DNA from 2 places in the Crossiella sp. NPDC003009 genome. Region 2 is predicted to be linked to the other one. Evidence: riboswitches for the same ligand, from Rfam matches in the RefSeq annotation. Region 2 holds a riboswitch; the other holds the start of a gene.
What was found. Region 2 has a riboswitch for glycine ahead of gcvP (aminomethyl-transferring glycine dehydrogenase). Riboswitches for the same ligand answer to the same signal wherever they lie in the genome.
Positions count from the first base shown of each region.

Region 1: another riboswitch for glycine. It lies ahead of gcvT (glycine cleavage system aminomethyltransferase GcvT); the one in region 2 lies ahead of gcvP (aminomethyl-transferring glycine dehydrogenase).

Region 1 covers NZ_JBSFUA010000004.1:241,116-245,706, forward strand. Annotated here, with positions in the region: gene ACWDY5_RS07110 (hypothetical protein) at 1-25, shown strand, start outside; gene glyA (serine hydroxymethyltransferase) at 105-1,355, opposite strand; gene gcvH (glycine cleavage system protein GcvH) at 1,371-1,742, opposite strand; gene gcvT (glycine cleavage system aminomethyltransferase GcvT) at 1,777-2,883, opposite strand; glycine riboswitch at 2,936-3,031, opposite strand; glycine riboswitch at 3,032-3,131, opposite strand; gene ACWDY5_RS07130 (sensor histidine kinase) at 3,185-4,360, opposite strand; gene ACWDY5_RS07135 (response regulator transcription factor) at 4,341-4,591, opposite strand, start outside.
Region 2 covers NZ_JBSFUA010000042.1:74,855-79,445, forward strand. Annotated here, with positions in the region: gene ACWDY5_RS32390 (MerR family transcriptional regulator) at 280-846, shown strand; gene ACWDY5_RS32395 (hypothetical protein) at 1,127-1,516, shown strand; glycine riboswitch at 1,673-1,772, shown strand; glycine riboswitch at 1,773-1,886, shown strand; gene gcvP (aminomethyl-transferring glycine dehydrogenase) at 1,930-4,591, shown strand, end outside.

The sequences.
Region 1 (4,591 bases), on a different contig from region 2:
CCACGCCGGACCGATCGCCGCCTGAGCCGGGACTTCCCGAGCGTCCCCACTATCCACAAAGGACCCCGCGCCCACCGAGGGCACGGGGTCCTTCGTCGTTCAGCTCAGAGGTTCGGGTACAGCGGGTGCTTGGCGGCCAGGTCGGTGACCCGCCCGCGCAGCGCGGCCGCGTCGAAGTCCGGGGTGAGCGCCTTGGCGATCACGTCCGAGACCTCGGCGAAGTCGGCGTCGGTGAAGCCGCGGGTGGCCAGCGCCGGGGTGCCGATGCGCAGGCCCGAGGTGACCATCGGCGGGCGCGGGTCGAACGGGACCGCGTTCCGGTTGACCGTGATGCCGACCTCGTGCAGCCGGGCCTCGGCCTGCTTGCCGTCCAGCTCGTGCTGGCGCAGGTCGGCCAGCACCAGGTGCACGTCGGTGCCGCCGGTCAGCACGTTGACCCCGCCGCCGGCCTTGACCAGCGTCTCGGCCAGGATCTTGGCCCCGGACAGGGTGCGCCGCTGCCGGTCCGCGAACTCCTCGGTCGCGGCGATCTTGAACGCCACCGCCTTGGCCGCGATCACGTGCTCCAGCGGCCCGCCCTGCTGACCGGGGAACACGGCGGAGTCGATCTTCTTGGCGAACTCCTGGGTGCACAGGATGGTGCCGCCGCGCGGCCCGCCCAGGGTCTTGTGCGTGGTGGTGGTCACCACGTGCGCGTGCGGCACCGGGTTGGGGTGCAGCCCGGCCGCGACCAGCCCGGCGAAGTGCGCCATGTCCACCATCAGGTAGGCGCCCACCTCGTCGGCGATCCGGCGGAACTCGGCGAAGTCCAGCTGCCGCGGGTAGGCCGACCAGCCGGCCAGGATCAGCTTCGGCTGGTGCTCCTTGGCCAGCCGCTCGACCTCGGCCATGTCGATCAGGCCGGTGTCCTCGCGCACCTGGTAGGCGGCCACGTCGTAGAGCTTGCCGGAGAAGTTGATCCGCATGCCGTGCGTGAGGTGGCCGCCGTGCGCCAGCTCAAGGCCGAGGATCTTGTCGCCGGGGGTGAGCAGCGCGTGCATCACCGCGGCGTTGGCCTGCGCGCCGGAGTGCGGCTGCACGTTGGCGTGCTCGGCGCCGAAGAGGTCCTTGACCCGCTGGATGGCCAGCCGCTCGGAGACGTCGACGTGCTCGCAGCCACCGTAGTAGCGCTTGCCGGGGTAGCCCTCGGCGTACTTGTTGGTCAGCACCGAGCCCTGCGCCTCGAGCACGCCCACCGGGGCGAAGTTCTCCGAGGCGATCATCTCCAGGGTGGACTGCTGGCGGCGGAGCTCGGCGCCCAGGACCTCGGCGATCTCCGGGTCGATCTGCGCGAGCGGAGTGTCCAAAGTGGACATGATCGGGTCTCCCTTTCAGCCTGCGGTCAGCTCGTCGTAGGCATCCGGCGTGAGCAGCTCTCCGTCCGAACCCGCGCGGTTGATCTTGATCAGCCACCCGGCTCCGAACGGGTCGGAGTTCAGCAATGCCGGATCCTCGGCCACCGCCTGGTTGACCTCGGTCACCGTTCCCGCGACCGGGGCCAGCAGGTCGCTGACCGATTTCGTCGACTCGATCTCACCGCACGCCTCTCCGGCGCTGACCACCGCCCCCACCTCGGGCAGCTGGACGAACACCACGTCGCCGAGCGCCTCGGCGGCGTAGGCGGTGATGCCCACGGTGGCCACCTCGCCCTCGGTGATCCACTCGTGGTCCTTGGTGTAGCTCAGTTCACGGGGCACAGACACAGCGGTATTGCCTTTCGCGGGGAAGTTTCGCAGGTCAGCGGGAGCGCTTGTAGAACGGGACGGCGACCACTTCTGCCGGTTCGGCGTTGCCGCGCACGTCCACGACCACCTCGGTGCCCGCGTCGGCGTGCGCGTGGTCGAGGTAGGCGAGCGCGATCGGGTGACCGAGGGTGGGGGAGGGCGCGCCGCTGGTGACCTCGCCCACCACGGTGCCGTCGGCGAGCTTGACCAGCTGCCCGGCCCGCGGACTGCGACGGCTCTTGCCGGCCAGCCCGACCAGCGCGCGGGTGGTGTGCGTGCGCGCCTCCAGCGCCGAGCGGCCGACGAAGTCGCCGAGCTTGTCGAAGCGGACTACCCGGCCCAGCCCCGCGTCGAAGGGGGTCACCCCGACGTGCAGCTCGTTGCCGTAGAGCGGCATGCCCGCCTCCAGTCGCAGGGTGTCCCGGCAGGCCAGCCCGGCGGGCTTGAGGCCGAGCGGCTCACCCGTCTCGGCGATCCGCTGCCAGACCGCACCGGCCAGTTCGGCGGCCACGTAGACCTCGAAGCCGTCCTCGCCGGTGTAGCCGGTGCGGGCCAGGAACACGTCATGCCCGGCGATCACCGCGGGGCGTCCGGCGTAGTACTTCAGGTCGGTGAGGTCCTGCCCGGTGACCGCGGTCACGATCTCCGCCGACGCCGGGCCCTGCACCGCGATCAGCGCGGTCTCCGCGGACCGGTCGAGGACCTCGGCGGCCAGGCCGTGCGCCCGCTCGCCGAGCAGCGCCCGCACCAGCACCGCGTTGGAGGCGTTGGCCACCACCAGGAACTTCCGCTCGGCCTGCCGGTAGACCACCAGGTCGTCCAGCACTCCACCGTTGGTGTGGCAGAGCATGGTGTACCGCGCCCGGCCGACCGCCAGCGAGCCGATCGCGCCGACCAGCGCGTAGTCCAGCACCCGCCCGGCCTCGGGACCGGTGACCTCGATCTCGCCCATGTGGCTGAGGTCGAACAGCCCGGCGGCCTCCCGGACCACCTTGTGCTCGGCCAGCTCACTGCTGTAGCGCAGCGGCATCGACCAGCCGGCGAAGTCGGTGAACTGGGCGCCCAGCGCGACGTGCTGGGCGTGCAGGGGGCTGCGGCGGGACGCGCCGAGTCCGGTCACGGGAGGCTCCTGGGGTCGAGGCGTCGACGGGCATGCGGACGCCGCTGGCGAGCCTCCCCGCTCTGTCATGGGACCTGAGAGCTTCCCCGCGCGAACACGGGTTGCACCGTGGGTGAGGTGGGCGAACCCACCTGCTTTCCAGAGTCGCCTCGCTCGAACGGTGACGTTGCCTGAGAGTTTCCGGGGAGAGGTTGCTCCTTCGGCGTCCCGTGCGTGCTGCGTGCCGGGATCTCTCCCGCCCGAGCTCAAACGGCCGATATGCGGTTGTGCCGCGAACCTTCCGGGACACCCCGTGGGTCTGTCAACCCCTGGGCAGCTCGACCTTGACCCGCAGCCCGCCGTCCGGCCGCCGGTGGGCCTGCACCGTGCCGCCGTGCGCGCGGGTGATCGAGTCCACGATGGACAGGCCCAGTCCGGCGCCTTCGCCCTTGTCGGTGCGGCCCTCGCCGCGCCGGAACGGCTCGAACAGCTGCGGGATCTGCTTCGCTGGCACCTTGGGGCCGGTGTTGGACACGGTGAGCCCGCCGAAGGCGTCGGTGCGCACCCACACCGTGCCGCCCTCGGCCAGGTTGTGCCGGATCGCGTTGGAGACCAGGTTGGCGACCAGCTGGGTGAGCAGCACCCGGTCCCCGGAGACGGTCGCCTCGGTGAGCCGCACCTGGAGCTCCACCTGCCTGCGCTCGGCCTCGGCCCGGTACTGCTCGACCGCCTCGCCGACCACCGCGTGCAGCTCCACCTCCGCGCGTTTCTCCAGGCCGCGGTCGCTGCGGGCGAGCACCAGCAGCCCGTCGATGAGCCGCTCGATCCGCCGGTTCGCGGTGAGCAGCTGCTCCCTGATCTCGGCCGCCTTCTCCGGGCTGGGGTTCCCGGCCAGCCCGATCTGCACCGCGGCCCGCTGCACCGCCAGCGGCGTGCGCAGCTCGTGCGAGGCGTTGGCCACGAACCGGCGCTGGCTGTCGAAGGAGGACTCCAGCCGGTCCAGCATCCGGTCGAAGGTCTCGGCCAGCTCGGTCAGCTCGTCCGGCGGGCCCTTCAGCGCCAGCCGCTCGTGCAGGTTGGTCGAGGACAGCCGCTGCGCGGTGGCGGTGATGGTGTGCAGCGGCCGCAGCACCCGGCCGGAGAGCCACCAGCCCGCGGCCACCGACAGCGCGGCCACGCCGACCAGGGACAGGATGGACACCAGCAGCAGGGTGTCCAGCGTGGTGGCCTCCACCGCCCTGGTCACCTCGCCCGCCGGCACGAAGCCCAGCGTGCCGTCCGGGTTGTACCCGCGGACCGCGACCGAGGACGGCACGGTGTCCATCGGCATGGCGCGGCCCATCGTGGTCGCCAGCCGGAACGAGAGCTGGTCGCGCACCAGCAGGTAGATCACGGTGAGCAGCACCGCGCCGCTACCAAGGAACAGCGCGCCGTACAGCGCGGTCAGCTTGACCCGGACGGTCAGCCGGGCTGGGCGCTCAGATGCGGTAGCCGGCACCGGGCACCGTCTCGATCACCGGCGGCTCGCCGAGCTTGGCGCGCAGCTTGGACATGGCCACCCGCACCGCGTTGGTGAACGGGTCCGCGTGCTCGTCCCAGGCCAGCTCCAGCAGCCGCTCCGAGCTGACCACCGCGCCCTGGGCGCGCAGCAGCACCGACAGCACCGCGAACTCCTTGGGGGACAGGTCGATCCGCCGCCCGTCCCGGCTGACCAGGCGGTTGGCGGTGT
Region 2 (4,591 bases):
TTGTGCTGGGATGCCGGACCGGTCGTCACCGTCCGACCAGGTGACGGCGCGGGTATCGGTTCAGAAGAGTGAGGACGACCGAGGCGCCGGGCGGGACGGTGGTCCCTTCCCCGCGCGTCGCGTTGACCCGGGGGATGGCCCGTCTTACCGTCGGTGGCGAGTCAATCGCGCCGGGGCAGAACCAGTTTCCCGGCCGCCTGCTCAGGACCGACACGCCGGTGGGGACACGGGCGTGCGGTCGCCGTTGCCGACCGGAGGGTCGGCCGAGGGGAGGCACGCGTGGTCGAGGAAGCGCCAAGCCATCGAGGCGCGCCCGAGCAGGGTGCTTTGTTCCCTGACCTGTCGTTGCCGGACGAGCTGGTCGGCTATCGGGGCCCGGCGGCCTGCCAGATCGCCGGCATCACCTACCGCCAGCTGGACTACTGGGCCCGCACCGGACTGGTCTCGCCGACCATAAGGAGTGCCCACGGCTCCGGCAGCCAGCGCCTGTACTCCTTCAAGGACATCCTGGTCCTGAAGGTGGTCAAGCGGCTGCTCGACACCGGCGTCTCGCTGCAGAACATCCGGGTCGCGGTGGACCACCTGCGCCGCAGGGGCGTGCGCGACCTGGCCCGGATCACGCTGTTCAGCGACGGCACCACGGTCTACGAGTGCACCTCCCCCGAGGAGGTGGTCGACCTGCTGCAGGGCGGTCAGGGCGTGTTCGGCATCGCGGTCAGCGGGGCGATGCGCGAGATCAGCGGCACCATCCACGAGTTCCCGGCCGAACGGGCCGACGGCGTGGAGCTGCTGCCCGGCGAGGACGACGAGCTGGCCCGCAAGCGCCGCGACCGGCAGACCGGCTGAACCAGTTCTGCCCCTAGGGTGTGTCCGCCGGGTCACGCCTGCGATAGCCGCGCCGGTTTGGCCGCTGACGGCACGGCCGGAACACCCGGATACGCCCGGTATGAGGGCGTCCCGGCCGCGCCGCCAGCGACCAAACCGATCACGACTCTCGCAGACGTGACCCAGCGGACACACCCTGGTTCAGTTCTGGCTGAAACCCCTCGGAGCGGCCGTTCGCCGCTGCTTAAGCTCCCGCTGACGGCTGCCCAGGGAGCAGCCGCCCGCACTTGGGGGTTCCACCATGACTCGACGTCTGCTGACTGTGGCCGCGCTCGCCCTGGCCGCTTTCGGCGTCTCCGCTCCGCTGGCCCAGGCCGCGCCCGCGCCGATCAGCTTCGGGCACGAGCAGGGCAAGTTCACCGGCACCAAGGACACGGTGTGCAACCCGATCATCGGTTGCACCTACAAGCTCGAGGGCACGCTCAGCACCGCGGGCGCGGACTGCTACCAGGTCCAGTGGACCGCGGGCAGCGGCTGGGGCGCGGTCAACGTGCCGCCGGCCTGCGGCGCCGGCGAGCACCGGGTGGCCCGCGGCTTCCCGTGGCCGGGCGCCCGCCCGACCGCGTTCCGGCTGTGCCTGGTCAGCTCGGACGGCGCGGTGCGTTCCTGCGGCGCCCAGCAGGCTTCCTGACCCGCGCCGCCGCCGCGCGCATCCCGGCAGGCTGCGCGCGGTGGCGGCCCGGCCACGCCCTGTGTCCGTTCGCGACCACGGCCGGTGACCTGGTGTTCTCGGGCACGTCGGAAACTTCCGGTTAACTCAGGCGGGGTAGGATTCGCGCGTAGTCGTGATCCCCACGCGGGAGAGCCCGGACCGGAGCCATCGGTCCGGCGCCGAAGGAGCAACTCCTCCCCGGAACCTCTCAGGCCAAGCGGACCGTGTGGGCAGACACCTCTGGAAAGCGGTCCGCGTTCGCGTGGACCCGCCGACGGTGCAAGTCCGGCGCCGCACTGGCCGGGTGAAGCTCTCAGGCGCCCGGAAACCGGGTACGGACAGAGGGGGAGGGCAGTTCCGCATGCCCACCCCTAGGCGCCGGAGGCGAGAGCATGACCCAGCCGAACCCCGATCGCATCCCCTTGGCCGCGCTGGAGCACGGCACTCCTTTCGCCGACCGGCACGTCGGTCCGCGGCCGGCTGAGCTGGCCCGGATGCTCGACGTCATCGGGGTCGGCTCGCTGGAGGAGCTGGCCCAGCGGGCGGTGCCCCGGGTGATCCGCGAGGGTGAGCTGTCCCTCGCGCTGCCCGCGCCGGCCACCGAGTTCGAGGCGCTGGCCGAGCTGCGCGCGCTGGCCGACCGGAACACGCTGCGCACCCCGATGATCGGCCTCGGCTACTACGGCACCATCACCCCGCCGGTGATCAAGCGGAACGTGCTGGAGAGCCCGGCCTGGTACACCGCCTACACCCCGTACCAGCCGGAGATCTCGCAGGGCCGCCTGGAGGCGCTGCTCAACTTCCAGACCATGGTCGCCGACCTGACCGGCCTGGAGACCGCGAACGCCTCCATGCTGGACGAGGGCACCGCGGCCGCCGAGGCCATGACGCTGGTGCGCCGGGCGGGCAAGGCCAAGTCGCCGCGGTTCGTGGTGGACGCGGACAGCCTGCCGCAGACCATCGCGGTGATCGAGACCCGCGCCGAGCCGCTGGGCATCGAGATCGTGCTCGCCGACCTGGCGCAGGGCCTGCCCGAGGGCGAGTTCTTCGGCGTGCTGCTGTCCTACCCCGGCGCCGGCGGCGAGGTCCGCGACTACCGGGCGCTGGTGGAGCAGGCGCACGAGCGCGGCGCCCAGGTCGCGGTGGCCGCCGACCTGCTCGCGCTGACCCTGCTGACCCCGCCGGGGGAGTGGGGCGCGGACGTGGTGGTGGGCACCACGCAGCGCTTCGGTGTGCCGATGGGCTTCGGCGGCCCGCACGCCGGGTTCATGGCGGTGCGCTCCGGCCTGGAGCGGCAGCTGCCCGGCCGCCTGGTCGGGGTGAGCGTGGACGCCGACGGCAACCCGGCCTACCGGCTCGCGCTGCAGACCCGTGAGCAGCACATCCGCCGGGAGAAGGCGACCAGCAACATCTGCACCGCCCAGGTGCTGCTCGCGGTGATCGCCGCGATGTACGCGGTCTACCACGGCCCCGACGGCCTGCGCGCCATCGCCACCAGGGTGCACCGCCTGGCCGCGGTGCTCGCCGCGGGCCTGCGCGCCGGTGGCGTGGACACCAAGCACGACCGCTTCTTCGACACCGTGCTCGCGCACGTGCCGGGCCGCGCCGCCGAGGTCGTGGCGAACGCCCGCGCCCTCGGCGTCAACCTGCGCTTCGCCGACAACGACCACGTCGGCATCGCCTGCGACGAGACCACCACCCGCGAGCACCTCGCCCTGGTGTGGCAGGCCTTCGGCGTCACCGGCGAGGTCGACGCGCTGGACGCAGAGACCGCCGACGCGCTGCCGGCCGAGCTGGTCCGCACCTCCGACTACCTGACCCACCCGGTGTTCCACACCCACCGCTCGGAGACCGCGCTGCTGCGCTACCTGCGTGGCCTCTCCGACAAGGACGTGGCCCTGGACCGCAGCATGATCCCGCTGGGCTCCTGCACGATGAAGCTGAACGCCACCACGGAGATGGAGTCCATCACCTGGCCGGAGTTCGCCAACCTGCACCCCTTCGCACCCGCCGCCGACGCCGCGGGCCTGCTGTCCCTGGTGCACGACCTGGAGGCCTGGCTGGCCGAGGTCACCGGCTACGACGCGGTCAGCGTGCAGCCCAACGCGGGCAGCCAGGGCGAGTTCGCCGGCCTGCTGGCCATCCGCGCCTACCACCGCAGCCGCGGTGAGCAGGCCCGCGACGTCTGCCTGATCCCGTCCTCGGCGCACGGCACCAACGCCGCCAGCGCGGTGATGGCCGGCATGCGGGTGATCGTGGTCCGATGCGATGACAAGGGCAACATCGACCTGGGCCACCTGCGCGAGACCGTTCAGGCCCACCGCGACGACCTGGCCGCCATCATGATCACCTACCCGTCCACGCACGGCGTGTACGAGGAGACGGTGGCCGAGGTGTGCGCGCTGGTGCACGAGGCGGGCGGCCAGGTCTACGTCGACGGCGCGAACCTCAACGCCCTGGTCGGCCTGGCCCGTCCCGGCAAGTTCGGCAGCGACGTCTCGCACCTGAACCTGCACAAGACCTTCTGCATCCCGCACGGCGGCGGCGGCCCCGGCGTCGGCCCGATCGGCGTCCGTGAGCACCTCGCGCCGTTCCTGCCCAACCACCCGCTCCAGCCCACCGCGGGCCCGGCCACCGGCGTCGGCCCGATCAGCGCCGCCCCGTGGGGCAGCGCCTCGATCCTGCCCATCTCCTGGGCCTACGTCCGGATGATGGGCCCCGACGGCCTGCGCCGCGCCACCCTGACCGCCGTCGCCGCGGCGAACTACGTGGCCCGCAAGCTCGACGAGCACTTCCCGGTCCTCTACACCGGCGAGGGCGGCTTCGTCGCCCACGAGTGCATCCTGGACCTGCGCCCCATCACCAAGGCCACCGGCGTCACCGTCGACGACGTGGCCAAGCGCCTGGCCGACTACGGCCTGCACGCCCCCACCATGTCCTTCCCCGTGGCGGGCACCCTCATGGTCGAACCCACCGAGAGCGAAGACCTGGCCGAGCTGGACCGCTTCTGCGAGGCCATGATCGCCATCCGCAAGGAGATCGACAAGGTCGGCG